4 regions of the Serratia sp. GW822-FHT06D09 genome follow, and region 4 is predicted to be linked to each of the others. Evidence: predicted binding sites of a transcription regulator. Region 4 holds the regulator's gene; each other region holds the start of a gene.
What was found. Region 4 encodes CRP, which controls carbon source genes, mostly activating them, when cyclic AMP is high. Its sites were predicted from a motif close to ATGTGANNNNNNTCACAT; they were not measured.

Region 1 (4,602 bases), on a different contig from region 4:
GCTTGACCGCCTGGATAAACTCTTCAACAAAGGCGTGGTATTCGTCGCCTGAAATACGCGGGTGACGCCAGCCCATGTACAGCGGATCGTTCAGGCGCTGCGGGTTGTTGGTGCCGACGTCCAGCACCACCGGCAGGGTATAGGCCGGGCTGATGCCGCCGCAGGCGGTGTACAGCGACAGTTTACCGATTGGAATGCCCATGCCGCCGATACCCTGGTCGCCCAGACCGAGTATGCGCTCACCGTCGGTGACGACGATCACCTTAACGTTTTGCTTGGTGGCGTTTTGCAGCATGTCGTCAATGCGGTCGCGGTTAGGGTAGGAGATAAACAGCCCACGCGCCCGGCGGTAAATATCGGAGAAGTGCTCACAGGCCTCGCCCACCGTCGGCGTGTAGATGATCGGCATCATCTCGCTCAGGTGCGCTTCCAGCAGGCGATAGAACAGGGTTTCGTTGGTGTCCTGGATATTACGCAGATAAATGTGTTTATCGCTGTCGTTTTTGAAATCCTGGTACTGGCGGTAGGCACGTTCCGCCTGCTCTTCGATGGTTTCTACCGCTTCTGGCAGCAACCCGTGCAGGTTGAAATGGCTGCGTTCATCCTCAGTGAAAGCGCTGCCTTTATTGAGCAGCGGAAATTCCAGCAGAATAGGGCCGGCATAAGGGATGTAGAGAGGGCGTTTGCTTTCGTATTCAAGTTCCATGGCTTTTGCTCTTCAACGTATCGGATAACTTTATGGGCTAGATCCTAAAAGATCGGGGAAATATGTACAGCAATTGTTATCGGATCATGAGGTAAATTGGCGTAATTATCGACGATCAAGTCCTAATTTAACTAAAGAAAGTGTTTTAGGACGTGAATGCCATTGTAATCGGCTGGCGGGGCTGGTAACAGCGGTGCCGGGCAGCACCGCCAGGGGGCAGATTTAGAAAGTGATACGACTGACATTTTGGCAACCCAGCGCGGCCAACGTGGCGCGGGTGGCATCCCATTGGGTGAGGATGGCACTGTCGGGCTCGGCCAGCACCGCTCGAACCACTTTTTGGCAGTCGCCGCCGGAGACGTTCATCAGAATCAGCGCGGCCTGCAGCGGTGGCAGGCTGGGGTTGAAGGCTGCGTTTTCCGCATAACGACCGCTATAAATCGTCCCGTCTTCGGCTTCCAGTGCGACGCCGCTGTGAGCATTGCTGTAGGGCGCGTGACTCTGATTGGCGGCAGCCAGCGCGGCCATCTCCAGTTCGTCGGTCAGCGTCAGTTGGAAACCATGATCGACGCGGTCCATCAGCAACGTGGCGATATTCAGGTCTTTCGGGCCGAAGGCATCCGGCAGATAGTCGCCCAGGGTGGCCGGTTCGCGACCGGGCAGACGAATTTTCAGCGTGGTACCACTGTTGAGTTCGTTCATAAACTGACGGCAGTGGCCACAAGGCGTGTAGTTAACGGTGATAGAGGCTAACGCTGATTCGCCGCGTAGCCAGGCATGAGTCACGGCACACTGCTCTGCATGAATGGTTTGTTGCATCGGCGCGCCGCTGAACTCCATGTTGGCGCCAAAATACAGGTTGCCGCTCTGCCCGCGAGCAATGGCGCCAACATAAAACTGCGAAATCGGCGCTAACGAGCAGGCCGCCGCCAGCGGCAGCAGAGCGAATGCCAGAGCATCATCACCCAGCCCGCAGCGCTGCTTGATAGCATCCACTTGTTCCGCCTTGAGCATGGCCGGAAAATCAGGCGCATCAAAATAAGGCAGCAGGGCGGATTGCAATGTGGCGGGCAGTTCAGCAAAAGCGGTTTGAAAACGCGGGTGCATAGAAACTCTCTCTACAGGTTAACGGGATAACATTCTAGGCAGTCCGGCGCGAATAAAGTGTGATTTAAATCTCTTTATTGATGAAATCAATGTAATGAAAACCATAAATGCGAGATATATCGCAAGTTTTAGGCCTCAGGCAAACAGGTGCAACAGCACCGGAAACAGAAATGGCGCCAGCAGCGAGGTGATGATGCCGCAGATCACCAGGGCCAGTGAACCAAATGCCCCTTCCTGATAGTCCATTTCTGCACAGCGTGCCGTGCCGAGCGCATGTGACGCGGTCCCCATTGCCAACCCGCGTGCCGAGCGGGTGGTGATTTTCAATACTTTGAACAGCGTATGCCCGAAAACCGCGCCGAGAATACCGACGAAAATCACGCAAACGGCGCTGATTGCCGGAATGCCGCCGAGCGACTCTGCGACCGCCATGGCGATGGGCGTGGTGACCGATTTTGGCATGATGGAAGCGGCAATTTCCGGCGTGGCCCCCATCCATAAAGCGATGGCGCCACCGCTGATCATCGCGGTGAGGCTGCCGATAAAGCAGACGGCGATAATGGACTTCCAGCGCGCGCGGATCTGATGCAGCTGTTCATACAGCGGATAAGCCAATGCCACTACGGCCGGTTGCAGCAAGTCATTGAGGATTTTACTGCCCTGAAAATAACGCTCATAAGGAATGCCGGTCAGCAACAGCAGGGGGATGATCACCGCCATCGACACCAGCAGTGGGTTCAGCAACGGCATGTTCAGCCATTGCGCCAGTTTGCGCGCTGCAAAATAGATGGCCAGCGTCAGCGGTAATGACCACCAGATTTCATGGATCATTTTTCGCCCTCCGCGGCATCAGGCTTGCCGATGATGGTGCGCTCCCGGTGGAAATAATGTGAGGTGTAGCCGACCACCACCAACACCATCAGGGTGCTGACGATGCAGGACACCACCAGCGGCCCCAGATGCTCGATAATTTGGTCATAGTATTTCATCACGCCCACGCCGATAGGCACGAACAACAGCACCATATAGCGGATCAGCAGGTGGCAACCGGGTTTGACCCATTTGGCCGGCAGAATTTGGGTGGAGAGCAGGGCGAACAGCAACAGCATGCCGATAATGCTGCCCGGAATGGCGATCGGCAGCAGAGCCGCGATGGCATTGCCGGCGAACAGACAAAGGTAGATAAGGACGAATGCCCCCAGGTATTTCCAGCACAGAGTGAGTAGCTTGGCCATAACTTAATCCCGTTTAACCGATGCATTCATCATACAATTAAACTGTGATCTTCGCCACAAATCACACCATGAATTCTCTCTATGGCTACCATGCCGATGGGGCTGGTTGACAACCGCGATGAAAAGGGACGCAGGTTTATTCTGCACTGGCGAAGTTGGCATTCTGTTGTTGCCTCTGCGCCAGGCGATGCCCGAGAAAAAAGAATAGCAGGCTGAGCAGCGCAGCAGCAATCAACATCAGAAACATCATTTGCGGCGCGGCGTAGCTGAGAATAAAACCGCACAGAACCGGATTAATGGCGCCGCCCAGAGCGCTCAGGTTTTGTACGCCGTAATAGCTGCCTTTCAGGTGCTGTGGCGCGATGAAGTCGATAAACATATATTCCACCGGGATCACTATGATTTCGCCCAGGGTGAATATCGCCATGGCAAGGATCCAGAGCCAGAGCGATTGCCCGGCCAGCCAAAAACCGATCAGCCCCAGAATGAAAAATAGCGTGCCCAGCGCCAGCCAGCGCAGCATATTTTCCTGACGCATGCCGCGGCTGAGCAGATACTGCAGGGCGATGACGATACAGGCATTGACGATCATCACCGCCCCAATGACCTGATAAGCGAACTCTGCATTAGAAACGGTGATCAGGTATTGCGATAAATAGCCGGAGAACTGGCCAAAAACCACCGCACCCAGCGTACTGCCAAGGGTAAAGTAAATCAGCCGGCGATCGTTACGCAGGATGGTCAGCGTCTGGCGAAAATTAAGGCGCGCGGCGGGCGTTGCATCCAGCGCGACCGGGGCCGTAGCGGACTGCCTGCGCAGGATGACGTTCAGCGTCGCCACCGTGAATAAAGCCAATCCACCGGAAAGGTAAAACGGCAACAGCGGATCCAGACCTGCCACCAGTACCCCCAACGATGATCCAACCGCCCAGCCGACGTTGACCAGCGTATAGTTTATTGAAAAGGCTTTGATGCGCTGCGCGACCGGCAGCCAGTCGGCAAAGCACGCTTTAATGGTGATGCCCAATACGGAATAGGCGGTATGTAAAATAGCCAAAACCACAACGATACCCCCCGGCCGCGGGATCCACGGGATAGCGAAAAAACTCAGGGCGAACAAAAGAATGGAAATCAGGATCAGCGTGTTTTTGTTGAATTTGTCTACCAGGTAGCCGCCATACAGGCTGGCGAAAATGCCGATCGCCAGGCTGATACCCAGAATGATGCCGACGCTTTTGGGCAGCAGATGAAAATGCCCGGTCAGATAGATAGTAATGAACGGCAGCGTTACGCCGCGGCCAATGGTCAGTACCAGCGAACTGACCAGCAAGGCGTTAATCAGCGGTGGGAATCCCTTCATATCAGACCTGTTTATGCATACAGTGATAAAACCAGTATGGATAACATAGCTCATTTTGGCCGTCTGGGAAGAGGCGATGTAAAAAAATAGGTTACCTCGGTAACCTCCTGGAGAGGGATTACTTGCCGGTTTTAGCCTGTAGCCTGGCGAACCACTGCTGGACTAAGCGCATAAAAAGGGCCGAGCAAGCTCGA
Region 2 (4,602 bases), on a different contig from region 4:
CTGACCGGATGGGCGGAGTAGGTGTAGCCGTGCGGGAATTCGAGCAAATATTCCGGTTCATCGGTGGCCATGAAGGCCTGGTAAATCTCGGGGCGAACTACCACGGCCCCCATCGGCTGTGCGCCGTTGGTGACCTGTTTGGCAATATTCATGATGTCCGGCGTGACGCCGAATGCCTCGGCGCCGGTCAATGCGCCGCAGCGGCCGAAGGCGGTGATCACTTCGTCAAAAATCAGCAGAATATTGTGTTGAGTGCAGATCTCGCGGATGCGTTGCAGATAACCGACCGGCGGTACGATCACCCCGGCCGAGCCGGAGAAGGGTTCGACAATCACCGCGGCGATGGTCGAGGCGTCACGCAGTGCGATGATGCGGTTGAGTTCTTCCGCAAGCTCTGCGCCCTGCTCGGGCATGCCGCGCGAAAAGGCATTTCCCGCCAGTTGGGTATGGGGCAGGTGGTCCGCTTCGGCGCTGGCGCCAAAGGCTTTACGATTGCCGGCAATGCCGCCCACCGCGATGCCGCCAAAGTTAACGCCGTGGTAGCCCTTCTCGCGACCGATAAAACAGGTTTTACCCGCCTGGCCCTTGGCTCGCCAATAGGCACGCGCCATTTTTAACGAAGTGTCAGCCGCTTCGGAGCCGGAACCGGTGAAAAACACATAGTCCAGCCCGGCCGGGGTCATGGCCTTGATTTTGTTCGCCAGCTCGAAAGATAAGGCATGGCCGAACTGAAACGCCGGGGAATAATCCAATCGGGAAAGTTGCCGGTGAGCGGCATCGGCAATTTCCTGGCGGCCATGGCCCAATCCGCAGCACCACAACCCGGATAACCCGTCAAAAATCTTGCGACCGTCCTGGCTGGTATAATAAACGCCTTGCGCGTGGCTTATCATTCTCGGGTTGGCTTTAAAATTACGGTTGCCGGTAAAGGGCATCCAATGTGCTTCTAACCATTCACGGTCGGCTTTATTTTCACGTTGATTTAAATCAGCCATTTTTCCCTCCGAGGGGAGAATAGGTACGGTTAATTAACTATGCCCGTCATCTTTTAAATTGCAGCGTTGTTATCTGCACCAGCTCACCCCAGTCACTTACTTGAGTAAGCACCTGTGCTGAGTGAGCGGGCCGCCTGGCTGCACCTATAAAAGCTAGAGGGTATAAATAAACGTGTTAATGAATTGTTGAGTGAAATTGACTATGTTCTGCTTCTTCACTAATGTGAATAATCATATGTCGAAACTTACTTAAGGTTTTATGCAAGTAAAAAAGCGCGCATTGTTGGGCCAGTTATCGGATATGGATCTGCGGTTGCTGCGGGTATTTAAGGCGGTGGTCGACTGTGGCGGCATGAGCGCCGCCGAGCTGGAGCTGAATATCAGCCTGTCGACCATCAGCAAGCATATCAAGGATCTGGAACAGCGACTGGGCCTGACGCTGTGCCACCGCGGGCGCGAGGGGTTTGCGGTTACTGACGAAGGGCTGCTGATATATCAGGAAACCGTGAATCTGTTGGCGGCGACCGAGGCCTTTCGCCGTGGGGTGGATGATGTGCATCAACGCCTGGGTGGGCAGCTGCACGTGGCGATATTCGACCATACCGTCAGTAATCCTCAGGCGCATATCGGCCGGGCGATTGCCTTATTCAGCGAGCAGGCGCCGGATGTCTCTTTGCAAATGTATGTGGAACCGATAAATACCATTGAACGCGGCGTCATTGACGGCCAATTTCAAATTGGCATTATTCCCATGCACCGCAGTGCGGAAAGTTTATCTTATAGTTCGTTATTTCATGAGAGGATGTTCTTATATTGTGGCGCGCAACATGAATTATTTTCCGCTAACCATGAAATACTAAATTGGGATCTGTTGCACAATTATGCCTTTGCCGGATTAGGCTACCATTCGCCGAATATGGAACTGAGCCTGCAGCAGCATTTACATCGCAAGGCAACGGGGTTTGCCCAGGAGTCGATCGCGACCCTAATTCTTTCCGGTAAGTACGTCGGCTTTCTTCCCGACCACTATGCAGCGTTTTTTGTCGCGCAAAATATGATGCGCGCCATCAAACCGACGCTGTTCCGTTATCACTGCGAATATTCCAGCGTGCTGCGGCGTTCGCCCAGCCCGCAGCGGGTGGTCAAGCTGTTCCACGAATGCCTGCTGGCGGCTCATGGAACAGCTTGATGTTTACTGATCTTTCTTCTTGCCAAAAATCTTGATCAGCAAGCCGACCAGGATGCCAATCGCGATGCCGGTGAAAATCCAGCTGATGATGCCCATGTCCAATCTCCCACTATTACTTTGATCTGATTATATAATCATTCGATGCGGAATGCGCCTTCGATCATCTGCTGCCGCTGCGGCGCGCTGTAGTCGATCAGCGAGTTTTTGCTGTTGGATTTTGCCAGCGTCACTGCCAGTTCGTCGGCGGAAATCGGCAGGTCATCCTGCCAGAAACTGGCGATGGCATTGCGGGTAATAAAGTCGATCAGGTAGCGTTCCGGGCTGTCATGCTGCTCGGGGAACAGGCGGGCGGCAAGCTCAGCCATCAGCGCCCGCTGCTGCGGTTGTTCGCTTTTCGCCAGCAGTTCGAGGAACGGCAGCAGCAGGCGACCGCAGACCTGGCCGTGGTGATAATCGCGCAGGGCGCCAATCTCGCCGGCGATGCCGTGGATCACTCCCAGCCCAGCGGCGCTCAGCGTCAGGCCACCAAGGTAAGAGGCTTGCATAATCGCCTCGAGAGCCTCGGCGCTGCGGTTGAGCGCAGGCCAGGCCTGCAGGAAGTGGCGAATGCCGGTCAGCGACATCTCGCGCGTCATGGTATTGGCGGTTTTGGACAGATAGGCCTCGAACAGGTGGGTAAAGGCGTCGATGGCGCAGTAGGCCAGCACCTTGTCCGGTGACCCTTGCAGCAGTTGCGGATCCAGGATGGCGGTGTGCGGCACAAAGTTGTTATGGCGCAGCGAGGCTTTCACCTTGCTCACCTGGGTGTCGGTGATCACCGCATTCTGCGTGACTTCACTGCCGGTACCGGCGGTGGTCGGGATGGCAATGAGCGGCAGGGTTGCACCGCTGATTTTTGTGTCGCCGATCTTTTCCATATAGCGCAGGGTGGGCAACGGGTGCTCGACCAGCGCGGCAAAGGCCTTGGCAGCATCCAGCACGCTACCGCCGCCAATGGCTACCACGCGTCTTACCTTGCCGCGCCAGCGCGCGACCCAGGCGTCTATCTCTTGCGGTGAAGCCTCGTGACTGACGATTTCGGTGCCGAGCAGCAGTGGCGTCAATTCGTCTGCCAGTGAGGAATACACCGCGCCATTGAGGAATGATCGGCAGCTAAACAGCAGCGTCGGCTGTGGCTCGGTGGTCAGTAGCGGGATCAGTTGGCTGATGCTGCCGTGGCCGAACCAGGTCTGGCGGTTGGTAATGGTCAGACTGGTAGTCATGTTCTCTCCTTGGCACGCGAAAACCACAGCATAAGCCAGCCTCTGCGGCTGAACCACTGCTTTTCGCTGCCTGAAAGGGATTCCGTTAATATATTAATCCATCCTCGTTCGGCCACGCCGCAATAATCTGGCGAAGGTGTGATTTGTTTAACATGTAAACGATTATGCTGTTGCATTTGGCGCTATTGAGTGTTTTCTATAACAAACAGGCCACGGCGTAGCCGGAATAAAGTGATTGTTAATTTATTAATGATGGCGGGGCGAAGATGAATATTCAGGTGGAACGGTTATCCGCAGTGATAGACGCAGTCGCAACCCAAGGTTTCTATCCCAACCTGTTGGCCTGGCTGGAAGGGTTCTTCGCCTTTGATAGCGCCATTGTTTACGCGTTTGAACGCGGCCAGGCGCCACGTTGCCTGATCAAAACCGAGCGAGAAAACAGTGACGCGGTCAATCAGCTCTATCAACAGGGCGCTTACCTGCAGGATCCGTTTTACCAGGCGCTGAATGATGGCGGCGGCGGCGAGGTGCTGACCCTGCGCCAGTTGGCTCCCTGCGGCTTCTACCATACTGATTATTACCGTAACTTTTACCGCAAGACCGGCTGGCATGATGAAGCCGGCGTGCTGCTGCCTCTGACGCCGGAACGCGGGTTGGGGGTGTTTTTCGGCTCGGCGCGCCAGTCGGTGGGGGTGCGTTATCCGCAGTTGGCTGAGTTGCGTGATGCGCTGACGCTGCTCAAGAGCGTCGCGCGGCTGCATGGCGAAGTGGTCCTCGCCCCGGCAGAACCAGAAAGGGTGACGGATCATGCGGTGCAGGCACGTTATCTGTTGACGCCGCGCGAGCGCGAAATAGTGGATCTGATCCTGGACGGCTGCGGCTCGCAGCAAATCGCCGATCGGCTGTTCATCAGCCTGGGAACGGTGAAAAACCACCGCAAGAACATCTACAGCAAGCTGGCGATCGGTTCGCAGGCCGAACTGTTCAATCTGCTGTTGGCCACCCCGCTGCGCCGCAGCGCCTGAGTGTTAATTATTTGTTGCGAATGTCCCTAAAGGGACATGGCGACGTCGCGCCCACCTCCTGATAATCCGATGTTATGGCATAGGGTCTTCGGGAGTGCGACAGTGAACAATAATATCGAATCGTTAACCTA
Region 3 (4,602 bases), on a different contig from region 4:
CTGGCGGCTGACCAGCAACGAGCGAAAGTTCTGCTTGTCCTGCACTTTGTCCAGCCACAGGCGTATCAGCATGCGGTCGTACAGCGCTTCCAGGCTGCTGTCGGCTTCCGGTAATTCATTGGAGGCGGTAACCAACAGCCGCAGGGGGATCGGTTCCTCCGCGTTGCCGTTACGGAAGCGACGTTCGTTGATCGCGGTCAGCAGGGTATTGAGGATTGCCGGGCCGGCTTTCCAGATCTCATCCAGAAATACGATTTCCGCTTCGGGCAGGTAGCCGGCGGTCAGGCGCTGATAGCGGCCTTCGTCTTTTAACGCCTGGATGGATAACGGGCCGAACACCTCTTCTGGCGTCGAGAAGCGTGTCATCAGGTATTCAAAGGAGCGCGCATGCCGAAAGGCGAATTTTAACCGGCGTGCAATCAGACTTTTGGCAATGCCCGGTGGACCGAGCAGGAACACGCTTTCACCGCTGAGCGCCGCCAGCAGACACAGGCGAATGGCTTCCTGACGTTCATAAAGACCGCTCTCCAGCGCGCTGCTGAGGCGGGAAATCCGTTCTGCAAGAAGTGATGATGGCGCCATATTATTGTCGTGTTGTCCGAGAGTTAGCCAATCTTGGTGGATAATCCGATGATAAACCACCATTATTTTTAATGGTATAGCTTGTTGATTAGTAAAATCTTTCTATTATCAAAAGAGCGGCCGGTTCACATTTTGTTTATTTTTTGGGTCTGATATAAGAGTAGGCAAGCAGTATAAATCGTGCATACTGTGCGCCTTTTAGTGGGCGTAACGGATCTTAGAGCCCGTATCTCTGGCTGATGCGGATGCATCGCTAACGGATGTTCTAATAAAGAAACGAATTATGAGCACAGAGCATAAACAGTCCTTATCGGCGGTAACCCTGGCGGCAATTGGGGTGGTTTACGGTGATATCGGCACCAGTCCTCTCTATACTCTCAGAGAGTGTTTCTCCGGCCATTACGGCTTCGATGTTCGTCCAGACGTAGTTTTCGGCTTCCTGTCGCTGATTTTCTGGATGCTGATCATCATTGTTTCCCTTAAATACCTCACTTATGTCATGCGGGCAGATAACGCCGGCGAAGGCGGGATCCTGACGCTGATGTCGTTGGCCGGGCGTAATACTTCAGCGCGCACTACCGCAGTGTTGGTGATCCTGGGCCTGATTGGCGGCAGCTTCTTCTATGGCGAGGTGGTGATCACCCCGGCGATATCGGTGATGTCCGCGATAGAAGGGTTGGAAATCGCCGCTCCGTCGCTCGATGGCTATATCGTTCCGCTGTCGATTCTGGTGCTGACGCTGCTGTTCGCCATCCAGAAACACGGTACCGGCAGCGTCGGTAAGCTCTTTGCACCGGTGATGCTGCTGTGGTTTATCGTCCTGGCGGTGCTGGGGGCGCGCAGCATTATGGCTAACCCGGAAGTGTTGCAGGCGTTGAACCCGAAATGGGCGCTGAACTTCTTTATTGAATATAAGAAGGTTTCGTTCTTTGCGCTGGGTGCGGTGGTGCTGTCGATTACCGGCGTTGAGGCGTTGTACGCCGATATGGGCCACTTCGGCAAATTCCCTATTCGCCTGGCCTGGTTCACCGTGGTGCTGCCTTCACTGGTGCTGAACTATTTTGGCCAGGGCGCTCTGTTGCTGAAAAATCCGGAGGCGATCAAGAACCCGTTCTTCCTGTTGGCACCGGACTGGGCGCTGATCCCGCTATTAATTCTGGCGACGCTGGCCACGGTTATCGCCTCGCAGGCGGTGATCTCCGGCGTGTTCTCCCTGACCCGTCAGGCGGTGCGCCTGGGTTACCTGTCGCCAATGCGCATCATCCATACGTCTGAAATGGAATCTGGCCAAATCTACATTCCGGTGATCAACTGGACGCTGTATATCGCGGTGGTGCTGGTGATTGTCGGTTTCGAGCACTCCAGTAATCTGGCGGCGGCCTACGGCATCGCCGTGACCGGCACCATGGTGCTGACCAGTATTCTGGTGACGTCGGTGGCGATTAAAAACTGGCACTGGAATCGCTTCTTCGCCGTCGGCATTCTGGTTGTCCTGCTGATTATCGACATCCCGATGTTCTCCGCCAACGCCCTGAAACTGTTCTCGGGTGGTTGGCTGCCGCTGATGTTGGCGCTGGTGATGTTCATCATCATGACCACCTGGAAGAGCGAACGTTTCCGCCTGCTGCGCCGCATGCACGAGCACGGCAATTCCCTGGAGGCGATGATCGCCTCGCTGGAAAAATCGCCGCCGGTGCGGGTGCCTGGCACCGCGGTCTTTATGTCACGCGCCATCAACGTGATCCCTTTTGCGCTGCTGCATAACCTAAAGCACAACAAGGTGCTGCACGAACGCGTGGTGCTGTTGACGTTGCGTACCGAGGATGCACCTTACGTTCACAACGTGCGGCGAGTGACCATCGAACAGCTGTCACCGACCTTCTGGCGGGTGGTGGCCAGCTATGGCTGGCGTGAAACGCCGAACGTTGAAGAAGTGTTCCACCGCTGCGGGCTGGAAGGGCTGCCGTGCCGGATGACGGAAACCTCGTTCTTTATGTCGCACGAGTCGTTGATCCTGACCAAACGGCCGTGGTACCTGTTCCTGCGCGGCAAGCTGTTTATTGCATTGAGCCGCAATGCGCTACGCGCGCCGGACCAGTTTGAGATCCCGCCCAATAGGGTGATCGAGCTGGGAACCCAGGTCGAGATTTAACTCCCCCTCAAGGGCTCAGCCACCGCTGGGCCCTTTCTGTTTAACCCCGTCATACTTGAAGCTGCCTCTTTGTTGGCTGCACCAGCTCATCCCGGTCACATAGTGGACTATGCTCCCGGGAATTCGCAGGCTTGCCGCCGCGATGCAACGTCAATTATTTAGGGTATCTGTTCTCGGTAACACGAGCGAAACGTTTCGATGACGATCACACTTCTGCATTATCCCGGTTGCCTTCTACTGACGTTTTTTTAAACTCCAGACACAAGCGAAACGTTTCGCTGGCGGAATGAGAAGAACAAGATGAAAAAAGGCGTGTTGCTGAATGCTGATGTCTCTGCCGTGGTTTCCCGTCTCGGGCATACCGATCAGATAGCTATCGGTGATGCCGGGCTGCCTATTCCGGCGGCCACGCAGCGCATCGATTTGGCGCTGACTCAGGGGGTGCCGACTTTTCTACAGGTACTCGAGGTCGTGACGCAGGAGATGCAGGTCGAAAGCGCCATTCTGGCGGAAGAGATCGTTAAGCAAAATCCACAGCTTCATAGCGCGTTATTGGCTCAGATGACCGAACTTGGCCAACGCCAGGGAAAGAGCATCAGCCTGAGCTATATCAGCCACCAGGCTTTTAAAGCACAAACGGAACACTGCCGTGCGGTGATCCGCAGCGGGGAATGTTCGCCCTACGCGAACGTGATCCTTTGCGCCGGCGTAACTTTCTGAGGCACCTATGCAACCTTTACTGCAACTGAAAGGGATCGATAAAGCCTTTCCCGGCGTGAAGGCGCTTTCCGGCGCTGCGCTCAGCGTGTACCCGGGCAAGGTGATGGCGCTGGTGGGGGAAAACGGCGCCGGGAAATCCACCATGATGAAGGTGCTGACCGGCATTTATAACAAAGACGCCGGCAGTCAGTACTTTCTCGGAAAAGAGGTGGCGTTCAACGGCCCAAAGGATTCGCAGGAAGCGGGCATCGGCATCATCCATCAGGAACTGAACCTGATCCCGCAATTGACCATTGCGGAGAACATCTTCCTCGGGCGTGAGTTCGTTAACCGTATCGGCCGCATCGACTGGAAGCGCATGTATGCCGAAGCAGACAAACTGCTCGCACGACTGAACCTGAGTTACAGCAGCCACCGGCTGGTGGGGGAACTGTCGATCGGCGATCAGCAAATGGTGGAAATCGCCAAGGTGCTGAGCTTCGAATCGAAAGTCATCATTATGGATGAGCCGACGGATGCGTTGACCGATACCGAGACGGCCTCTTTATTTAAAGTGATCAATGAACTGAAGGCCGAAGGGCGAGGGATTGTTTACATCTCCCACCGGCTGAAAGAGATTTTTGAAATTTGCGATGACGTCACGGTGTTTCGTGACGGGCAGTTTATCGCCGAGCGTCCGGTCAGTGAGCTGCAGGAAGATTCGCTGATAGAAATGATGGTCGGCCGCAAGCTGGAAGAACAATACCCGCGCCTCAACCAGCCGCGCGGTGAAAAACGGCTGGAGGTCAGTCAGGTTTCCGGTCCGGGTGTGCATGATGTCAGCTTTACGCTGTACCGTGGCGAAATTCTTGGCGTTGCCGGGTTGATGGGCGCCGGGCGAACCGAACTGATGAAAATTCTCTACGGGGCAGCACCGCGCAAGGCCGGCACGGTCAGCCTCGATGGCCGCCAGGTGGTCACTCATTCTCCACAGGACGGTTTGGCGAACGGCATTGTGTATATCTCCGAAGACCGCAAGCGCGATGGTCTGGTGTTGGGGATGTCGGTGAAGGAAAACATGTCGTTGACCGCGCTGCGCTATTTCAGCCGTGCCGGCGGCAGCCTGAAACAGGCCGAAGAACAGCAGGCGGTGGGGGATTTCATCCGCT
Region 4 (4,602 bases):
ACTGGCTGTGCGTAACCCACAGGCGCATATCTGCCAGGTAGCTCGATTCAAAACCCGGCTCCTGCATCGCCTGATTGAGTGAGGTGAACAGCGCGTTGTGCGCCTGATTGACCTGCATGCGGGCATAAGCCAGCGCGCTGGGATCGGGTTCTTGCTCTTCCAGCAACAGGCGCAGCGCCTGTTGATCGTTTTCCAACGCCTGATGGGCGTTCTTGCGTAGCAGACCGCTTTGCCACTGTGGCCACAGCCAGATGGTGCTGCCGAACACCAGTACGCAGCCGATCAGCGTGTCGATCAGGCGCGGCACCAGGAAGTGGGTGCCGTTCAGTGCCAACAGTTGCAGGGTGTAAACCGCCGTCACCGTAAAGCCAATTACCGCCAGCCCGTAATTTTTACGTGAAACCAGATAGGCCAGCAGCGTGATCACCAGCATCACGCCCAGCGTCTCAGCCTCGGGCAGTTGCAGCTGCAGTAATCCGGCGGCAATCACCAACCCAACCAAGGTGCCGAGCGCACGGTGCTGGATGCGTACCCGGGTGGCGTTGTAGCCGTTTTGGCTCACCAGCATGATGGTCAGCAAGATCCAGTAAGGTTTTGGCAGATTGAAAATCATGCCCAGGCTGCTGCCCGCCGCCAGGGTGACTCCCAGCCGAGCCGCATTGCGCAGGGCGTTGGATTTGAACGACAGGTAACTGACCAGCGCGGGCCAGAATGGCAGACGGTTTTGATTGGCCATCAGATCGCGTCGGTAGAGTGGGTGCTGGGTGCGCAGCAGGCGGGCGATGCGGCTGAAGTGGTAATAACAGAATTGGCCGACCGGGTTGTCCGGGTGCTGCGCCGCCACTTTTTCCAGGGCTGCCAACTCATGGTCCATGTTGAAACGCTGAGAATGCTGATGATAGAGGATATCGTGCGCTACCGTGCGCAGCCGATTGGCAATCACCTGTGCATTGCGGCGGATAATGGCTTCGGCCTGGCTCTGCTCTACCAGTTTTTGGACCTCTTCCGGCAGGTGCAGGCTGACGGTGATGTGTTCCTGCAAATCCAGCGCGACCTGAAAGGTGCGTTGCAGGCGCTTTTGTTCGAGATTGCTGGCATGGGGCAGAAAATTAAGCTGCTGATACAGCAAGGTGATCAGATCCATGACCTTTTGCTGGCGCACCAGCAGCGGTGGTAAGGCGGTCTGCGGATCGGTGTGCTGGGTCAACAGCGAATATTTGGCTTCGAAGTAGTCCGCCAGCTCCAGATAGAGCTGATTGAGCGACTCGCGCATCGGTTGCTCTTTCCACAGCTTGAACCAGAACCAGGTAAACAGGCCGTACCAGGCGGTACCCACGATATATAACACCGGCGCGTGCCAAAGCGGCACCGTACCGGCCATGCTGAGAGAGAATATGGCGGCAACCAGCGCGGCGGGCAGCAGGCGGGCGTGCAGTGGGCTGATTTCGCCGCTGACGCCAAGCAACAGTGCCAGGCCGAGCATCAATGCGGGTAGCGGCACTTGCCACAGCAGTGCCTGTTGCAGCAGCAGGCTGCTAAGCGCAAAGAGCGAACCCCCGACGATCAGGCGTTTAAAGAAGCGTTTGTGGGGCGTGTCCAGCCCGGCGATGTTACAGCAGGCGGGAACCAGGGAAAATAGCAGGCCGTATTGCAGTTGGCCGATCAACAGCCCGAGCAGAACCGGCAGGCACAGCACCAGCGTTTGTCGCAGTGCATAGTTGACTTCCGGATGATAAATCAGTCGGCGCCACATGATAAATCGGGGCATAAAAAAACGGCGCGAATTATCGCGCCGTTTTTTCAGTGATTAACGGGTGCCGTAAACGACAATAGTTTTGCCGTGAGCGGAGATCAGGTTTTGATCTTCCAGCATTTTCAGAATACGACCCACGGTTTCACGAGAGCAACCGACGATCTGGCCAATTTCCTGACGGGTGATTTTAATCTGCATGCCATCCGGATGGGTCATGGCATCAGGCTGTTTCGCCAGGTTCAGCAGGGTTTGCGCGATGCGGCCCGTAACGTCCAGGAAGGCGAGGTTACCCACTTTCTCAGAGGTTATCTGCAGGCGGTTTGCCATCTGGGCAGACAGGCGCATCAGGATGTCCGGGTTTACCTGGATCAGCTGGCGGAATTTCTTGTAGGAAATTTCAGCCACTTCACAGGCGGTCTTCGCCCTAACCCAGGCGCTACGCTCCTGACCTTCTTCAAACAATCCAAGCTCGCCGATGAAATCCCCCTGGTTAAGGTAGGACAGGATCATCTCTTTACCTTCTTCATCCTTAATCAGCACCGCGACGGAGCCTTTGACGATGTAGTAAAGCGTTTCGGCTTTTTCACCTTGGTGAATCAGCGTACTTTTGGATGGATATTTGTGGATATGGCAATGAGACAGGAACCATTCGAGAGTAGGGTCTGTTTGCGGTTTGCCGAGAACCATTCGCTGTTATCCTCTGTTGTTATCGCTGCCTTGTGTCACAGGGGTCAGAGTTCCCTGTAAAACGTGCTGTCGCCGTTGTTTTAATGGTGGCTATCAGCAGGTTTTGAGGCGTGTCATAAATATACGCTGTCGCTCTAGCATATTAACTTGCCGGGAGAGCTGCAAGCTACATTCTGTTAACATACCGGTAAAGGAGCCTTTCCCTGGGAGTTTCCCTGAAATCAGTGTCCCGGAAAGATTTATTGCGGCTCTGTTTGTAGCACAGAGTGAGGCGGGTGTCTCGTGTTGTCTCGCTTCAGCATGATTAGCATCAGGTTCCGTTGCCAGTTTCTATGCGAAAGCGTACTCTGATTTTAAGAAATTAACCGGAGTGACCAGCATGCAGGCAAGAGTTAAGTGGGTGGAAGGGTTGACGTTTCTGGGTGAATCCGCGTCTGGCCATCAGGTATTGATGGACGGCAACGCCGGCGATAAAGCACCCAGTCCGATGGAAATGGTGCTGATGTCAGTAGGGGGCTGCAGTGCTATCGACGTGGTGTCGATCCTGCAAAAAGGACGCAACGACGTGCGTGATTGCGAGGTGAAACTGACCTCTGAACGCCGCGAAGAAGCGCCACGGTTGTTTACCCACATCAACCTGCATTTTATCGTGACCGGCAAAGATTTGAGCGACAAGATCGTGGAACGTGCGGTCAACCTGTCAGCCGAGAAGTACTGTTCGGTTTCACTGATGCTGAGCAAAGCCGCCAGCGTGACCCACAGTTTTGAAATCCGCGACCTGGCGTAACGGATAAAGGGGCGCGGTTGTACCGCGCCCCGTAGATTACTCGATTTTTTTTCCTTCCAGCAGTCGCTGCACCAGCGGCGCCATGATCAGTTCCATCGCCAGCCCCATTTTGCCACCCGGCACCACCAGCGTATTGATATGCGAGATAAAAGATCCCTGCAGCATTGCCAGCAGATAAGGGAAGTCGATCTGGTCCAGCCCGCGGAAGTGGATCACCACAAAGCTCTCGTCCAGCGAAGGGATAGCCTTGGCGGCGAACGGGTTGGAGGTGTCTACCGTCGGCACCCGTTGGAAGTTGATATGGGTACGTGAAAACTGCGGCGTGATGTAGTTGATGTAGTCTTCCATTGAACGAACCACCGAATCCATTACCGCTTCGCGGGAGTGGCCGCGTTCACCGGTATCGCGGATCAACTTCTGGATCCATTCCAGGTTCACGATGGGTACTACGCCGACCAGCAGATCGACGTGTTTGGCCACGTCGATGTGTTCGGTCACGACGCCACCGTGGAGCCCTTCGTAGAACAACACATCGGTCGGTGCCGGCAAGGCTTCCCATGGGGTGAAAGTGCCGGGAACCTGATTATAGGGTACCGCTTCATCGTAGGTATGAAGATACTTGCGTGAGCGACCGGTGCCGTTTTTGCCGTAGTCGAGAAAGCTTTGTTGCAGCAGGCCGAAGTCATTGGCTTCGGGGCCGAAATAGCTGATATGGCGGCCGAGATCGCGCGCTTTGCGGATCGCCGCGTCCATTTCCGGCCGGGTGTAGCGGTGGAAACTGTCGCCTTCCAGCTCGGCGGCGCGGATGTTCAACTGCTGAAAGATTTTACGGAACGCCACGCTGGTGGTGGTGGTGCCGGCCCCGCTGGAGCCGGTCACTGCGATAACGGGATGTTTGGCGGACATGGTGGTAGGTCACTCCGTGTTAAATGCGCAGGCGTCAGATATGATTATTGGTCTGTTTGACGCCCTTTCGCCAAGGGCAAAATTCCGCGCGTTGGTTTGCAATAATCCATTGTTACCTGATTTTTTCCGTCAGTCATAGAACCGATCGCCACTAAATTTCTTCCTGCCCGGCGCGGAACTGGCCGCGCGGCATAATGTTGACGGTCTCATGCAGTTCTGACCAAACCAGCAGCACCTCGCCGTTTTTCAACTGGCGGCGCACGTCTTCCACTTTCTGTTCCAGCGAGCGTTCGTGCTCGCCGTAGTCGGTGCCTTCGCGTAACACAAAGGACTCGATCAGGCTGTTTAGGGTCTCAGTTTCCAGTTCTTTCCAGGGGATAATCACGTGGTTGTGTCCAGATAAGGGGAAAGCCAGGATGGAATACGGTATTCCAGCCACATTTGGGGGTGTTTCAAGGTGCCGCCGACA

Region 1: a site for CRP is predicted at 3,091-3,108, ahead of AC1RKG_RS05370 (CidA/LrgA family protein). Genes of this name have one in related genera too.
Region 2: a site for CRP is predicted at 3,583-3,600, ahead of AC1RKG_RS15580 (iron-containing alcohol dehydrogenase). Genes of this name have one in related genera too.
Region 3: a site for CRP is predicted at 2,928-2,945, ahead of rbsD (D-ribose pyranase). Genes of this name have one in related genera too.

What each region holds. Positions count from the first base shown of each region.
Region 1 is NZ_JBXALO010000002.1:326,286-330,887, forward strand. Features, by position in the region: gene AC1RKG_RS05355 (NAD-dependent malic enzyme) at 1-706, opposite strand, end outside; gene cdd (cytidine deaminase) at 929-1,813, opposite strand; gene AC1RKG_RS05365 (CidB/LrgB family autolysis modulator) at 1,949-2,644, opposite strand; gene AC1RKG_RS05370 (CidA/LrgA family protein) at 2,641-3,048, opposite strand; gene AC1RKG_RS05375 (MFS transporter) at 3,185-4,408, opposite strand.
Region 2 is NZ_JBXALO010000006.1:48,206-52,807, forward strand. Features, by position in the region: gene aptA (omega-aminotransferase AptA) at 1-995, opposite strand, end outside; gene AC1RKG_RS15575 (LysR family transcriptional regulator) at 1,255-2,184, shown strand; gene AC1RKG_RS15580 (iron-containing alcohol dehydrogenase) at 2,319-3,446, opposite strand; gene AC1RKG_RS15585 (response regulator transcription factor) at 3,713-4,471, shown strand; gene AC1RKG_RS15590 (NAD(P)/FAD-dependent oxidoreductase) at 4,574-4,602, shown strand, end outside.
Region 3 is NZ_JBXALO010000007.1:6,565-11,166, reverse strand. Features, by position in the region: gene ravA (ATPase RavA) at 1-582, opposite strand, end outside; gene kup (low affinity potassium transporter Kup) at 866-2,734, shown strand; gene rbsD (D-ribose pyranase) at 3,035-3,454, shown strand; gene rbsA (ribose ABC transporter ATP-binding protein RbsA) at 3,462-4,602, shown strand, end outside.
Region 4 is NZ_JBXALO010000016.1:11,599-16,200, reverse strand. Features, by position in the region: gene AC1RKG_RS23705 (YccS/YhfK family putative transporter) at 1-1,753, opposite strand, end outside; gene crp (cAMP-activated global transcriptional regulator CRP) at 1,808-2,440, opposite strand; gene AC1RKG_RS23695 (OsmC family protein) at 2,820-3,227, shown strand; gene AC1RKG_RS23690 (phosphoribulokinase) at 3,264-4,133, opposite strand; gene AC1RKG_RS23685 (YheU family protein) at 4,285-4,518, opposite strand; gene AC1RKG_RS23680 (hydrolase) at 4,515-4,602, opposite strand, start outside.